2 regions of the Arthrobacter sp. B0316-5-4 genome follow, and region 1 is predicted to be linked to the other one. Evidence: predicted binding sites of a transcription regulator. Region 1 holds the regulator's gene; the other holds the start of a gene.
The links. The regulator Rex, encoded in region 1, represses fermentation and respiration genes when NADH is low (regulators of the CRP and FNR family bind a similar motif). The targets are predictions, from matches to a motif close to CTTGTGAANNNNTTCACAAG.
Positions count from the first base shown of each region.

Region 2: AC5RU9_RS08290 (glyceraldehyde-3-phosphate dehydrogenase) is a predicted target of Rex. The motif match lies at 2,741-2,760, and genes of this name have one in related genera.

Region 1 is NZ_JBNHFN010000001.1:843,744-851,273, reverse strand. It holds gene AC5RU9_RS03885 (helix-turn-helix domain-containing protein) at 137-349, shown strand; gene AC5RU9_RS03880 (30S ribosomal protein bS22) at 513-611, shown strand; gene AC5RU9_RS03875 (DUF559 domain-containing protein) at 715-1,680, opposite strand; gene AC5RU9_RS03870 (HAD family hydrolase) at 1,829-2,647, opposite strand; gene AC5RU9_RS03865 (glutaredoxin family protein) at 2,819-3,073, shown strand; gene AC5RU9_RS03860 (redox-sensing transcriptional repressor Rex) at 3,150-3,857, shown strand; gene AC5RU9_RS03855 (hypothetical protein) at 3,908-4,684, opposite strand; gene AC5RU9_RS03850 (hypothetical protein) at 4,938-5,651, opposite strand; gene AC5RU9_RS03845 (YceI family protein) at 5,820-6,371, opposite strand; gene AC5RU9_RS03840 (histidine phosphatase family protein) at 6,579-7,244, shown strand; gene AC5RU9_RS03835 (TlpA family protein disulfide reductase) at 7,250-7,530, shown strand, end outside.
Region 2 is NZ_JBNHFN010000002.1:856,582-864,111, forward strand. It holds gene AC5RU9_RS08280 (HNH endonuclease family protein) at 1-625, opposite strand, end outside; gene AC5RU9_RS08285 (hypothetical protein) at 748-957, opposite strand; gene AC5RU9_RS08290 (glyceraldehyde-3-phosphate dehydrogenase) at 1,032-2,519, opposite strand; RNA gene rnpB (RNase P RNA component class A) at 2,783-3,173, opposite strand; gene AC5RU9_RS08300 (YaaA family protein) at 3,232-3,996, shown strand; gene AC5RU9_RS08305 (zinc ribbon domain-containing protein) at 4,009-4,746, opposite strand; gene AC5RU9_RS08310 (Nif3-like dinuclear metal center hexameric protein) at 4,836-5,747, opposite strand; gene msrA (peptide-methionine (S)-S-oxide reductase MsrA) at 5,862-6,386, shown strand; gene cysK (cysteine synthase A) at 6,453-7,388, shown strand; gene epsC (serine O-acetyltransferase EpsC) at 7,430-7,530, shown strand, end outside.

The sequences.
Region 1 (7,530 bases):
CCCACTTTCCGGAAATGCTTTCACATTGGCCCCATCAGCCTCTAGAGTATCTAGCACATGGTTGTTGGATGGCTCAGCATCGGCACACCGTTCTACTGGGGGTGTCCTACTGTCTGAGAGCAAAGGAATATGGGAAATGTCCGCGGAGACTAACTTCTCGAATGCGCGTTTCATGACGGTGGCTGAAGTAGCCGACGTCTTGCGTGTTTCCAAAATGACCGTGTATCGCCTGGTCCACTCAGGGGAAATGCCCGCCGTCAGGTTCGGCCGCTCCTTCCGGGTTCCGGAAGAAGCCGTATCCCAGTACCTCAAAGGTGCCGTGGTGGACGGGCAATCCGAGACTGCCTGAGGCTGCCGCAGTCCACCTCACGGACCGTGGTCACAGGGTGCCCCTTTGAAGCGGTACTCTGTTAAGGAACGTTTTACGTCAATGTAAGAATCTGTCAGTTGTACTGTCTGCTTCCGCGGATCCGTTCCAACAGACAGGACCTTCTAGTTTGTAAGGAACTTTCGTGGGTTCAGTTATTAAGAAGCGCCGCAAGCGTATGGCCAAGAAGAAGCACCGCAAGCTGCTTCGCAAGACCCGCCACCAGCGCCGCAATAAGAAGTAGAGATACTTCATCAAGCGTGAATGCCCGTTGCCTTTTGAGGTGGCGGGCATTTTTGCATCCCCGTCCCTCTCTCACGTCCCGCCTGTTTCCCCCGGACGCTCTCTCACTCGTGCGGCTGCGCGAAGCCCGCCTGGACCGACGGGTCCACCCAGCCGTTTCTTAGCGCCTTTTTGATCTGACGGGTGGCATTCGCGAAGTTGTCTGCGAGATCCGACTTCCCGAAGATGAGCACAGTCCACCCCGCTGCCTCGAATGCCTTGTCCCTGCGCCGATCGCTGAGGATCTGTTCGTGCCCAAGGTGATGACCGCCGTCGTACTGGATTGCGATCCGACGCTGGCGGTAGCCGAGGTCGGCTGAAGGCGAGAAGGGATCGTTGATGTAGAGCCGTACCTGTAGTTCCGGGGCGGGAAGGCCGGCATCGAGCATAGCCAGACGGAGCGCAGTCTCCGGCGCCGAGTCTGCACCGACCCGCATCAGGTCCAGTGCTTCCCTCCCACGGACAACACCCTGCAAGTTCTTGTGGCGATCGACCATATTGCGAAGTTCGTGGATAGTCGTGAACGGCAGTTCCCTTTGCTCAAACTCCGGCCTAGGGACGCGAATGAGTTCGTCGCCAACGCCGACCAGTTCATTCAGCGGAAGAATCCGGGCCAAGTCCAACCAAGTCCTGGACCGTGTACTGATCCACATGCCGTGACTGAGCTCTATTTCATCCTTCGAGACAACGACGGTGTGGCCGATAACGCCTTTTCGTCGCACTGCAGGCAGAGTCCGTGGCTTGCTCAGATGCAGCTCATGTGAATCTGATAGCCAAGGTGGGAGTGAGAATCCGTGAATCTTGGCAGCAGTGACATGTGAGATCCAAGCGCCAGGGCTCGCCGCCGAGAGCGAGCGAGCAGCCGATTCCAGATCGAAGGCCCAGTCCTTCGGACGGTAGATGCCCTTGCTTACAGCCTCAATGCTGACGCGCTTCCAGAGCTGAGGATGGGCGAGGCCGGCCGCCTGGGCCTCCGAGAGAGTGAATGGGGCGGATGCCAGCTTGGAGGGTACGGGTATGGGAATCTGCATACCGGCATTCTGACCCAGATACCGATGGGGGTGCAGAAGTTATCCACAGGGATCGAGGCCACCTCCCGAGGATGTGCGAGAGGGTTGGCCTGAAGGGGGTGGGATGTGAGAGAGGGATGGCCTGAAGACGGTGGGATGTGAGAGAGGGTCAGATGCGGGGGCCGCGGAATCTGGAGAAGCCGCGCCACAAGCCATAAATCGCGCCGCCCACCGTAGCTGCTTTGAGCCCGAGTGTTGCGGCTCGACGACCGGCCCGGAAGTCGTAGACGGGCCAATTGTTGTCGCGGGCGTGCCGGCGGAGCTTCGCGTCCGGGTTGATGACGACGGGGTGCCCCACCATGGTCAGCAAGGGGATGTCGTTGGCAGAATCGCTGTAGGCCCAGCAGTGGTCCAGGTCCAACCCTTCGCGGTCGGCGACCAGCTGGACCGCGACTGCCTTAGCGGGTCCGTGCAGGATGTCGCCCACGAGCTTCCCTGTGTACATGCCGTCGTGCACTTCGCCGACAGTCCCCAGCGCGCCGGTCAGGCCCAGGCGGGTTGAGATCACAGTAGCCACCTCGATCGGGGTCGCCGTAACCAGCCACACTTTGCGGCCGACCCTGAGGTGCTGTTCGGCCAGCGCTTTGGTTCCGGGCCAGATCCGTGACTCGATCATCTCGTCGTAGACTTCTTCGCCCAAGGCTTTGATGTCATCGACGGTGATGCCTGCCGCCAGTGTGAGCGCGGAGTCCCTTACAGCGTGAACGTCTTCCATGTTCTCGCCGCGCATCACGAATTTGAACTGCTTCCATGCGAAGCCAGCGGCCTGCGGCAAGGTGAACGCCTTGCGTTCGTACATCTTCCGGGCCACATGAAAGAGGCTGGCGCCCTTCATCAACGTGTTGTCGACGTCGAAGAAAGCAGCTTCGCCGGTGTGCTTCTGCGCTTTGGCAGCTGCGGCGACCACGGCGTTCTTCTCCTCGGGCATGACTTGAGTCTAGTCAATGGCTGATGCACCTCGCTGGTGGCGCACTGACACCCGCTCCGGTGGGGTGGGATGTGAGTGACGGTTGGCGTGATGGGGGTGGGATGTGAGTGAGGGTTGGTGGGATGGGGGTGGGATGTGAGTGAGGGTTGGCGGGGCGGTTACCGTTATCCCATGGCTACTCCCGACGTCGTACTCCTCACCAAAGCTGACTGCCACCTCTGCACGGAGGCGCGTGCCGCCGTCGAGCGTGTAACCACAAGCCTTGGCCTGGAGTGGAAAGAGCAAAGTATCGACGGCGATCCGCAGCTGCGGGAGCGCTTCGCGGAGGAGATTCCCGTGGTCCTTGTTGACGGTGTGCAGCGGGACTTCTGGAAGATCGACGAGCAGCGGCTGACGCGCACCTTGAAGAAAGCCCTGGAGGGCTGAGGGTGCGGTTACCCGTAAGTAATCGCTTTGGTTGAGCCCGCCCGGGGGTCATAGAGTGGAACAACAAAGCGACGCAATGGAGAATACCGTGACTGCGCTGGAACCGTCCGCGGAAGCAACATCCGAGGACAACGAACCTGCCGCCAAGCAGATCCCACCCGCGGCTGTGGCCCGGATGACTCTCTATTTGCGTGCGCTCAACTCTTTGCTGGCAGAAGGCGTGGAGCGGGTTTCATCCGAAGCTCTCGCCGAAGCCTCCGGAGTTAGTTCATCCACCCTCCGCAAAGACCTCTCCTACGTGGGTTCGTACGGGACCCGCGGCGTGGGCTACGAGGTCCAATACTTGAGCCGTCACATCGCCGCGGCGTTGGGCTTGACCCATGACTGGAAGGTCGCGATCGTCGGTGCGGGTAACCTCGGCAAGGCGCTGGCCCGGTACGGCGGCTTCGAATCCAGGGGTTTCGACGTTGTCGCCATTTTTGATGCTGACCCCATGGTGATCGGCAACGAGGTGGGCTGGCTGCGGGTCAGCGACTCAGCCGAGTTGGAACGGGTGCTGGAGCGTACGCACACGAACATGGTGGTGCTCGCGTTGCCGGCCACCGTGGCGCAGGCAGTCTGCGACCGCGTGATCGCCGCAGGTATCCGGAGCATCCTGAGTTTCGCTCCGGTGCTGCTGCAGGTCCCGCCGCACGTCAACCTCCGCAAGGTGGACATGGCCACGGAGCTACAAATTCTGGCTTACCACGCACAACGGGCGCAGACACCGGGCCAGGCTGTTTAGCCTTCGCCGGGTCCACGCCCGCTGGGTTGCCTTTGAACAGGCCCGCTGGTTTAGCGGCCGTACGGAGCCTGGTACGGGTTGCCGAACGGCTGGGGCTTCCGGAAGTACGGAGCCGACGCCGGCAGGTAGAGCATGACGATCGCTGCAACACCCAGCAGGATCACCACGAGCTGCAGTACACCGTAGGTTGCGCCGAACTGGAAGAGGCTGGTCAGGCCGAGGACGGAGATGGCGGCGAAGACGGTGCCCAGGATCCTTGCCCAGTTCTTGCCCTTGCGGACGTTGAAAGCAACCAGGGCGTAAAGGCCCAGGGAGATGACCGCGCCAACGATGGCGCTCACGGAGATGGCTCCGCGCATGCCCTCCATGGTCCCTGCGGGAAGGTCGGTGCCCTGCTGCGCAGCCTGCTGGTTCATGGCGTTGATGAAGGCGTCAGCACCGGTGGTTGCAAGGAGCAGCGAACTGATGGCCGAGAGGACGCCGGCGGCGATGATCATCCAGAAGGCGTAGTTGACCATCGGCGGAACCGTGGTGGGGCCAGGCTGCTGGCTCGGCCAGTTGGTGTCCTGCCCGTACTGGGGAGCGGCCGGGCCCTGGCCGTAGGGGGAAGCCTGCTGGCCGTACTGCGGCGCAGACTGCTGCCCGTATTGCGGCGCGGCGGGCGGGGACTGCTGGCCGTACTGAGGTGCGGACGGCTGCTGTCCGTACTGGGGCGCGGCGGGCGGCGGGGACTGCTGCCCGTACTGCGGTGCGGACGGCTGCGAGCCGGTCTGCTCAGGCTGGTTGGCGTCACCCGGGTTCGACGGCGGGTAGGGAGGGTTGCTCATGGCATTCCTTTGCTTGTTCGACTGCTGGTTCGGCCGCCGGGATCAGCAAAATGACCCTGCCCCCAGCGTGGTTCTGGTTCCACCGTACATCCCGGGTCTGACGCTATAGCCAAACACACGCAGGAATTCCATGGCTACGGCGAAAATCATCATGTGGGCTTACGCCTTCATGATGAAGGCCGCGGGAATCCGGAGGGGATTTCACCGCGGCCTTCCCGTCATTTAAGGCTCGACGGCGGCACTTGCGTGAACGCTAAACCTGGCCCTTGACTGCCTTGAACCAGAGTTGTGAGTTGGGCAGCCACATCAGTACGACGGCGACTGCGCTGACCAGGAATCCGAACCAGTTGCTGCCGAGACCCGTGCTGGATCCGCCGGCGCTGGCGGCACTGAAAATGGTGAGGAGCAATGAAACACCGGCCACAATGGTGAGGCCGAGGCGGGCCCACTCTTTGCCTTCCTTCATCTTCATTGCAAGGATCACCTGTGCCGCGGCCACTGCAAGGCTGAGGATCAGGAGAATCAGCAGGATGGCCGCAACTCCGGGGGCAAAAGCGAAAAGGGCGATGATGGCGAAGAACCCGATGAGGCCAAACAGCAGGCCCAGGAGTCCGGAGATCACCCAGATGAAGTAGGACACCTTCAACTCCGTGGGCAGGCCCTGGGTTTTGAACATTCCCGAGAAGCCGCCTTGTGGCATGACGTCGTTGAAGTTGCGCGGACCGTCGGTAGGCATTTCGAAGTGGAACCCGGGCTGGCCGGCGCCGGGCTGAGCCGGTCCGGGCTGGCTTGGTCCAGGTTGGGCCGCTCCGGGCTGGGAGTACTGCCCCGGTTGCGATGGGGGCTGGTAGCCCTGTGGTGGTTGGTAGTCCTGCGGAGGCTGGTAACCCGCAGGAGGAACATTGCCGGGCTGCGGAGGCTGTGAGCCGGGCTGCTGAGGCTGTGGTGCTTCGTCTGGGGTACTCATGGCATCACTTTAGACCGGCGGTTGAAGGATGCATAGGAAATTCGGAGCCAACTCGCAGCTAACCAGGGGGTATCTGCCGAATAATTGGCGGGTGATCTCCGAGACAGCGAAACGGCGCCCCCGCAGCGTGATGCTGTGGAGGCGCCGTCTGGGTGGTCCAGGCTGGACTTACGCGGCAGCCGGAGCGATGAACGCGAGTTCCAGGTTGATGACTACCTTGTCGCTGACCAGGACGCCACCGGCTTCGAGGACTGCGTTCCAGGTGAGGCCGAATTCCTTGCGGCTGATGGTGGTCTCGCCGGAAACGCCGGCGCGGGTGTTGCCGAAGGGATCAACGGCCACACCGTTGAACTCGGTCTCGATGGAAACTTCCTTGGTCACGCCCTTGATTGTGAGATCTCCCACGAGGTCGAAGCTGTTTCCGTTGGCCTTGACGTGGCGGGAAACGAACGTGATTTCCGGGAACTTCTCCACATCGAAGAAGTCTTCGCCCTTGACGTGGCCGTCGCGGTTGACGTCGCCGGAGTCGAAGCTGGCGGTCTGGATGGTTGCGGAGACCTTGGAGTCAGCCAGGGTTTCGCCAACTTCCAAGGTGGCGGAGGCGTCCTTGAACTGGCCGCGGACCTTGCTGATGCCTGCGTGGCGGACGGTGAAGCCGATCTCGCTGTGGGAAGCGTCGAGGGTCCAGGTGCCGGTGGTGACGGAAGCGGGAAGGGTCATCATGGTGTTGCTCCTATGGGTAGTGGAAGGTACTGCGTGCTTGCCCGGTCGAACTCATTGCTTGAAGCGTCAACCGAGCTTCGTGTCTAGTATAAACATGCATATGCATCTTTTATTCCAACTCCACGGAACATTTCTGTAAAACTTTGAGTTCTACTAGCGGTAGAAGATTTCGGATCGCCCCGCTTCTTTGAGAAACTGGTAAACATGCCCCAAGCAACTGTCCATCTGCTTCGCCATGGCGAGGTCCATAATCCCGACGGCGTCCTGTACGGTCGCCTGCCGGAATTCCACCTCTCCGAACGAGGCCGCGAGATGGCCCGCATGCTGGCCGACCACTTCTCGGTACAGGCTGCCCAGGGCGCCAAGATAGTGCACCTGGTGGCCTCACCGCTGACCCGCGCGCAGGAAACGGCGATGCCCACAGCTGAGGCCCTGGGCCTTGAGATCCATACGGAACCGCGCATCATCGAGGCAGAGAACCACTTCCAGGGACTCCACCCCACCAAGAGCGAATTCCTCAAGCCCAAGCACTGGTTCTACTTCCGCAATCCCATGCGGCCGTCCTGGGGTGAGCCGTACAAAGAGCAGGCTGCCCGTGTCCTGGCCGCCGTTGAGGACGCCCGCGTCAAGGCCATCGAGTTGGGCGGCGACGGTGCCGAGGCCATACTGGTGAGCCACCAACTGCCCATCTGGTCCACCCGCTTGACGGCCGAAGGCCGCCGGCTGGCGCACGACCCCCGCAAGCGTGAATGCACGCTCACCTCCCTGACTTCCCTGACCCTCGACGACGACGGCAAGATCGTCCACGTCGAATACAGCGAACCCGCCGCAGCGTTGCTCCCCGGCGCCGCGAGCACCCCCGGAGCCTAAGGATCATGGACAAGAATCTTTCACGCCGCGGCGTACTGACTGCAGGTGGCGTCCTGCTCGCCGGACTCACCATGGGCCTTTCAGCATGTGCCCAGCAGGACTCCCTGGCCGAACAGGCCAGGAAGGGCGACAACAAGAACTACGTAGCCGGCGACGGTTCAGTGACCGAGTTCGCCAAGGCTGACCGCTCCGCTCCCGTGGCACTCAAAGGCGCACTGTTCACCGGCGCGGAAGTTAAGCCGGAGGACCTGCTGGGCAAAGTCACCGTCCTCAACTTCTGGTTTGC
Region 2 (7,530 bases), on a different contig from region 1:
CCCCTTTCTTGACGTTGGCCGGACCATCAGCCGCGATGAGGTTCAGGGGGTCGTTGGCCAGCGTTTGCCGCTGCTGTGCCGTGAGCTGCTGTGCACCTTTCTGCCATGCATCGGCGAGAGCCACTACATGGTCGATTTGGACGGCGGCGCTGGTGTCCTGCCCCCTGCGGAAGGTCACGTGGGCACCCGTGTAGGGCTCGTCGAAGACTCCCCCGGAGACTTTGCAGGATGAACCAGCCGTGAATTCGACCGCGGAAAGATCCCTGTGCAGGATGTCGTTCCTGGTGTCGCATCCGTTGTGGTCCACGTCGGCCCAGGCCTGGCCGAAAGCTGCCCTGTCATAGTCCGACTTCGGTGCCCTGCCTTTCACGGCAAGCCGCTCCAGGGCTGCAGTTGCACTTTCGGCAGCAACCGGGGCTGCACCACTGACCGGCTTCATGAACGTCTGATCGAAGACGGGCGCCTCGCTGGGGCCGGCCGTCCAGGGATCAGCGACGCCAAACTGGCCCGTGGTGAAAAACCAGCACAGGCCCGCAACGACAGTTGCTGCTGCGAGGCCAAGAATGGCCCAGGCTTGAAGGGACCTACGCCGGGCGCGTTTGTAGGCAGACCAGGTGATACTCAAGGGACTCCGTCCAGTGGGGGCAGGCAGTGTCCTACGAGCGTAGGACAAGGCCCCGACAGCCAGAGCAGTATCCACAGTGTGGAGGAGGAGTCACACTGTGGTGGCGGTCAACGGCGGGGGCTTTATTGCTCCCGCATCACGCGCTGAAGGTCTTCGGTTGCTACTTGCAGCAGCCCGCGCAGCTGCTCAACGCGCTGGTCCGTGACATCGCCGGTGGCATTGGCCGCCACGGCCTGGTCAAGGAGTTTTTGGGCCTGTTTGTGGTTGGCCCGCGCTACGTCCAGCGCGTGTTCGAGTGTGGTTTCGTGCTCAATGGTCGATTCATTTTCCATGAGCCCATTTTGGTCAGGTTTCCCGGCTGTTTCCAGTGACACAGCCGGGAAACCCCTGAATAGTTCCGGGAGCTTTAGGCGTCAGCCGTTTCGAGCACCGCGATGGGGGCAATAACGTCCTTGGCGGGGAACGACGGTGGGTTGACTCCGGCCATTTCCTCCATGACGCGGACCACCTGGCAGGAGTAGCCAAATTCGTTGTCGTACCAGACGTAGAGCACCAGGTTCTTGTCGTTGGAGATGGTCGCGAGGCCATCAACAATGCCTGCACGGCGGGAACCGACGAAGTCCGTGGAAACAACATCGGGAGAGTCGATGTAGTCAATCTGCTTGCGCAGGTCCGAATGAAGGGACATCTCGCGAAGGAAAGCGTTGACTTCGTCCCGCGTGGTGCCGTTCTCAAGGTTCAGGTTGAGGATGGCCATGGACACGTCAGGGGTGGGGACGCGGATGGCGTTACCCGTGAGCTTGCCCTGCAGTTCGGGCAACGCCTTGGCCACAGCCTTGGCCGCACCGGTTTCGGTGATGACCATGTTCAGCGCAGCGGAACGTCCGCGGCGATCGCCCTTATGGAAGTTGTCGATCAGGTTCTGGTCGTTCGTGAACGAGTGGACCGTTTCGACGTGGCCGTGGATGATGCCGAACTTGTCGTTGATGGCCTTCAGGACCGGAGTGATGGCGTTGGTGGTGCAGGACGCGGCGGTGACGATCTTGTCGTCGTCGTTAATGTCCCGGTGGTTGATGCCGTGGACGATGTTCTTCAGCTCGCCCTTGCCCGGTGCGGTGAGCAGAACGCGGGCCACACCCTTGCTCTGCAGGTGCTGGGAGAGGCCATCGGCGTCGCGCCAACGGCCGGTGTTGTCCACAACCAAAGCATCCTTGATGCCGTAGGCCGTGTAGTCCACCGTGGCAGGGTTGTCCGAGTAGATGACCTGGACCTGGACGCCATTGGCGGTGATGGTGTTGGCTTCTTCATCCACGCGGATGGTGCCTTCAAAGGAACCGTGCACGGAGTCGCGGCGCAGCAGGCTGGCGCGCTTGACGAGGTCGTTCTCTGCACCCTTGCGGACCACGATGGCGCGGAGTCGAAGGCCGTGACCGCCGCCGGCCTTTTCGATCAGGATGCGGGCCAGCAGGCGGCCAATACGGCCAAAACCATAAAGGACGACGTCGGTGCTGGTGCGGTCGTCTGCTCCGCGCTTTCCAACGATCTCAGCAAGCTCGGCGCGCAGGTATTCATCCAGCGAGGCGCCATTGCCTTCAGCCCGGAATTTCTCGGTCAAACGTGCGATGTCGATTGCTGCCGCACCGAGTTCGAGCTCCGACAGGGCGTTCAACAGGGGTGCGGTTTCTTCGAGCAGGAGCTCGTGGTTGCTCATCCGCCGCGCGAAGCGGTGGGCCTTCAGGATGTTCATGGTGGACTTGTTGATCAAGCTCCGGCCGTGGATGCTGGTGACCACGTTGTTTTCCCGGTACAACCGGCCGATCACCGGAATCATGGCCTCGGCGAGAGCCTCCCGGCCCATCCACTTATCAAGACAAGAATCTGACGTCTGGCTCACAGAACTACCTTCCTTGGGTCAACCACATACGTCCTCGTATGCAGATGGCAGCGGCCGCCCGGAGTAGTCCTGCGGCACATGCGCCAGCGGGCTTCGGTCCACCCACAGCGCCTTGAACGAGAGCAAAGAAAATCCGCCGGCTGCGAACGCAGTCCCGGCGGCAGAACATCTACGTTCAGTAACCATTCTAGGGCGGAAGGAAGGGGCGCAGGCCTTTCGAGGGCGTGAAATCACTCACACGCACTGTTTGCGCTGGTCATAAATGGATGGGTCGACCGATACGCCGGGTTCTGTCATCCCTCCCGTTACCGGAAAGGGAGTAGCGGCCATCCATCTACGAACGCCGTTGCCGACGCCCTCCAGCAGCCTACCCGGACACTCGGGCGGGCAGCCCTCAAACGTGTCCTGTCTGGCCTTGCTCCGGGTGGGGTTTACCTAGCCTCCCCGGTCACCCAGGGAGCTGGTGGTCTCTTACACCACCGTTTCACCCTTACCTGCTGCCCCATGATGCAAGCATCACCGGGCGCAGGCGGTCTGTTCTCTGTGGCACTGGCCTGCGGGTTACCCCGAGTGGGCGTTACCCACCACCCTGCCCTGCGGAGCCCGGACGTTCCTCGAGCCACTTTCGTGACGCGCGACCGCCTGGTCGACCCATCCGCCATACAGTCTACCGGCGTCGGGACCCTCGAAAGTCCGGCGGTAATATCGACTGGTGCTGATTCTGCTTCCGCCTTCCGAAGGCAAAACCCCCGCCCCCAAAGGTCCCGCCATCGACTGGGAGTCACTGAGTTTTCCCGAGCTGAACCAGTACCGTGCCACCGTTCTTGAGGCCTTGGGGACGGTGAGCGCGCATGAGGACGCCCTGGCGCTGCTGGGCGTCGGCGCTTCCTTGCGGGACGACGTCGAACGTAATACCCGGCTGCATGCCGAACCGGCTGCCCCGGCGCATCAGGTCTATTCCGGCGTCCTCTACGACGCCCTGGGCTATAAGAGCATGACCGCAACCCAACGACGCAAAGCCACCGAATCCATCCTGGTGGTCTCGGCGTTGTGGGGTGCCATCGGCTTCGGCGACCATGTTCCCGCCTACCGCCTGTCCATGGGAACCGCACTGCCCGACGTCGGACGCCTCGCCTCGTACTGGAAGCCGCAGCTTAACGCCGCCCTCACCAAACGGGCCGAAGGTGAACTGGTGGTGGATTGCCGCTCAAGCACCTACGCAGCTGCCTGGGCTCCCCCGGCGGCCCAGACAGTGAACGTCAACGTTTTCAGTGAGGCGAACGGCAAACGTACGGTGGTCAGCCACTTCGCTAAACACACCCGGGGTGAACTGGCGCGGCATCTTCTGACACGGCGCGGCAAGGCACCTTCCACCCCGGATCAACTGGCCAAGGCAGCCCGGGAAGTGTGGACCGCGGAACTGGTAGAGGGCACGGCCCGCAAGCCGCACGCGCTGAACATCATCCTGGCCGGCTAGGTTCGGTCCGGCTTAGTTCCACTCCGTCGAACGGACAAGGATCACACCTGAGTCCGGGCAGAAAACGATGTCGTCCTCCGCAGCAGCTTTGACTTCAGCGAGGTCACCCGGGCTCAGCATCATGCCGGAACCTTCGGATTTGCCGTGGAACAAACGGGCGGCGCCCACTCCCCTCTTGGCAATCGTCTTCTCGTAGATTGCCAGGAGCCCTGCGTCCAGGGAATCCGCAAAAGCGGCCCGCTGCCCACGAACGACGGTTTCTTCGGCAGCGATTTCAGCTATGGATTCATCGAGCTCAGCGCGGATACTGCCAAAGGAACCCTGGATGTCATTGACGATCGACTGCTGGGCGGCCTGGCGTTCGCGAAGGGTGTCCAGGCGCTCAAGGATCTCCAGCTCCACGTCCTCAAGGTCGGAGCGGCGCTTGTTCAGCGAGGCAATGTCACTCTGAAGCGCCACCAGGTCCTTCGACAACCCCGTACCGCTGTTGAGCCTGGCCTCGTCGCGTTCGATGCGAGTAGCCACCTGCTCCACATCAGCCTCGGCACGACGCAATTCCGTCTCGGCATCGTGGACGGCAACCTTTGCCGCACCCAGTTCACCGTTGGCCACGTTCAGGGCGTCAGTGAGGTCAGTGATGCGAGGGTCCGTTTCCAGTACCCGCCGGCGGCCGGCCAACGACTTGAGCTTGGCATCCAGCCCCTGCAGTTCAAGCAATTTGTATTGTTCTGCCGGTGCTGCTTTCGCCACGCTTACCTCCGCTTGTTACCGCCGGTCCCGGAAATCAGGAGCGGCCGGACAACCCCTATCTGTCGGGGCTGCCCATATCTTTCTAGACTCTAGTCCCCGCCGGGAGTCAGTATGAAGTCCCAAGGATCGCTGTTGGTGCTGCTCACCCGGATCTCGACGTCGAAACCCTGGTCTGCGAGTACGTTCCCCAAGGCCTCAGCGGCCGCAGGGAGCCACAGCCATTCGCTGGCGAAATGTGAAACGTCGATCAGGTACGGACGGCCGTTCGTGGCCCCTTCACGGGCCTCGGAGGCCGGATGGTGACGCATGTCCGCGGTAACGTAAACATCTGCGTTGCTGGCGCGGACCGCGGCCAGCAAACTATCTCCTGCACCACCGCAAACGGCCACCCTGCGGACCAGCCCGTCCTTGTCGCCGGCAACCCGGACGCCACCGGCCACTGCGGGGAGCATCTCAAAGACGCGGGCCGCAAAATCACCGAGAGTCTCAAGATCTGGAAGGTCACCCACCCTGCCGATCCCCTCTTCCGGCAATCCGTTGCTGGCCGGTGTCAGGGGCGTGACGTTCTCCAATCCGAAGGCGTCAGCCAGGACGTCGGAAACGCCTCCGACGGCCGAGTCACCATTGGTATGCACTGTCAGCAATCCCGTCCCGGCCTCAATGAGGCGATGAATGGCCAGGCCCTTGGCTGACGTAGCAGCTACGGAATTCACACCCTTAAGAAGCAAGGGGTGGTGCGTTATCAGCAGCTCGGCACCCCACTCGATGGCTTCATCGATGACTTCCAGGGTGGGGTCCACGGCAAAGAGGACTTTGCTCACCGGAACATTGGGCCGGCCGGCAACCAGGCCTACCTCGTCCCAATCCTCGGCCAGCGACTCCGGCCAGAGTTCCTCCACAGCCAGTAACACCTGACCGAGCGTGGGATCCCCCGTGGCCTCAACTGTTCCGTCATCTTCGCCGGAATCCGCATCAGAAATGTCGGTGTTTACTGCTTCCATACTCTTATTCTTACCTACTGGGCCGAATCGGGCAGTCCCGGCGCCCGCCGTCTCCGTTATTGTCCCGTAAGGTGTTGCGGGAATCATCAAGCCCTCCGATCCATTGAAGAGAACATGAAAACTTTCGTACTTGGCGGCGGCTGCTTCTGGTGCCTGGATGCCGTTTACCAAAAAACCCGCGGCGTCAGCTCGGTTGTGTCCGGCTATACCGGCGGCCATGTCCGCAATCCCGACTACTACGGAGTCTGTTCCGGAACCACCGGCCATGCGGAGGTCGTGGCCGTAACCTTCGACGAAACAGTTGTTCCGGAGGAAGTCATCCTGGACATGTTCTTCGCCCTCCACGACCCCACCACCTTGAACCGCCAGGGTTACGACGTCGGTACCCAGTACCGTTCGTCGATGTTCTACACCACCACCGAAGAGAAGGTGCTGTTCGAAGAAGCGATCGAGCGTGCACAGGCCCTCTGGTCCGACCCGATTGTGACCGAGGTCAGCCGGCTTCCCGACTTTTATGAAGCTGAAGAAGTGCACCAGAATTACTACGCCAAGTTCCCCTACCAGGGCTACTGCCAGGTGATTATTAACCCCAAACTGGCGAAGGCACGGAAATATTACTCTGCATGGCTTACTGCTTAGCAGGGTTTCGATCCGGCTCGTTAGGCTGACCTCAGCATTCCCTCCTCAGAGATAGGCATAATCTTCATGGCAAGGATATACGACGACGTCACGCAGCTGGTCGGTCGCACTCCGCTGGTCCGTTTGAACCGGCTCACCGAAGGCCTCGACGCCACCGTTGCAGTCAAGCTTGAGTTTTACAACCCTGCCAACAGTGTCAAGGACCGCATCGGCGTAGCCATCATTGACGCCGCCGAGAAGTCCGGTGCCTTGAAGCCCGGCGGAACCATCGTGGAGGGCACGTCCGGCAACACCGGCATCGCCCTGGCACTGGTTGGGGCTGCCCGCGGCTACAAGGTCATCCTGACCATGCCGGAGACCATGTCCACTGAGCGTCGCGTCATGTTGCGCGCCTACGGTGCCGAGATCGTCCTGACCCCGGGTTCTGAAGGCATGCGCGGGGCAGTGGAAAAGGCCCAGGAAATCGTGGCCAACACTGAAAACTCCATCTGGGCACAGCAGTTCGCCAACGAGGCCAACCCTGCGATCCACCGCACCACGACGGCCGAGGAAGTCTGGGAAGACACCGACGGCGAAGTGGACATCTTCGTTGCGGGCGTAGGTACCGGCGGCACCATCACCGGCGTCGGCCAGGTGCTCAAGGAGCGCAAGCCCGGTGTGCAGATCGTAGCTGTTGAGCCCAAGGACTCCGCGATCCTCAACGGCGGAGCACCTGGCCCCCACAAGATCCAGGGCATCGGCGCCAACTTTGTGCCCGAAATCCTCGACACCAACGTCTACGACGAGGTCCTCGACGCCACGTTGGAAGATTCGGTCCGCGTAGCCCGCGAACTCGGTGCCCGTGAAGGCATCCTGGGTGGCATCTCCTCGGGCGCCATCGTGTGGGGCGCCCTTGAGTTGGCCAAGCGTCCCGAGAACGCCGGCAAGCTCATCGTCGCCGTCGTCTGTGACTTTGGAGAGCGTTACATCTCCACCGTCCTGTTCGACGACATCCGCGGCTAGTACTTGGCCCGCACACCGTCATTTCCTGTAGAAAGGTCTTTGTGAGCTTCTTCGCAAGGCTTAAGGAAGACCTCGACGCCGCCCGGTCACACGACCCGGCGGCTCGAGGCTCTTTTGAGAACTTTTTCGCCTACTCCGGCCT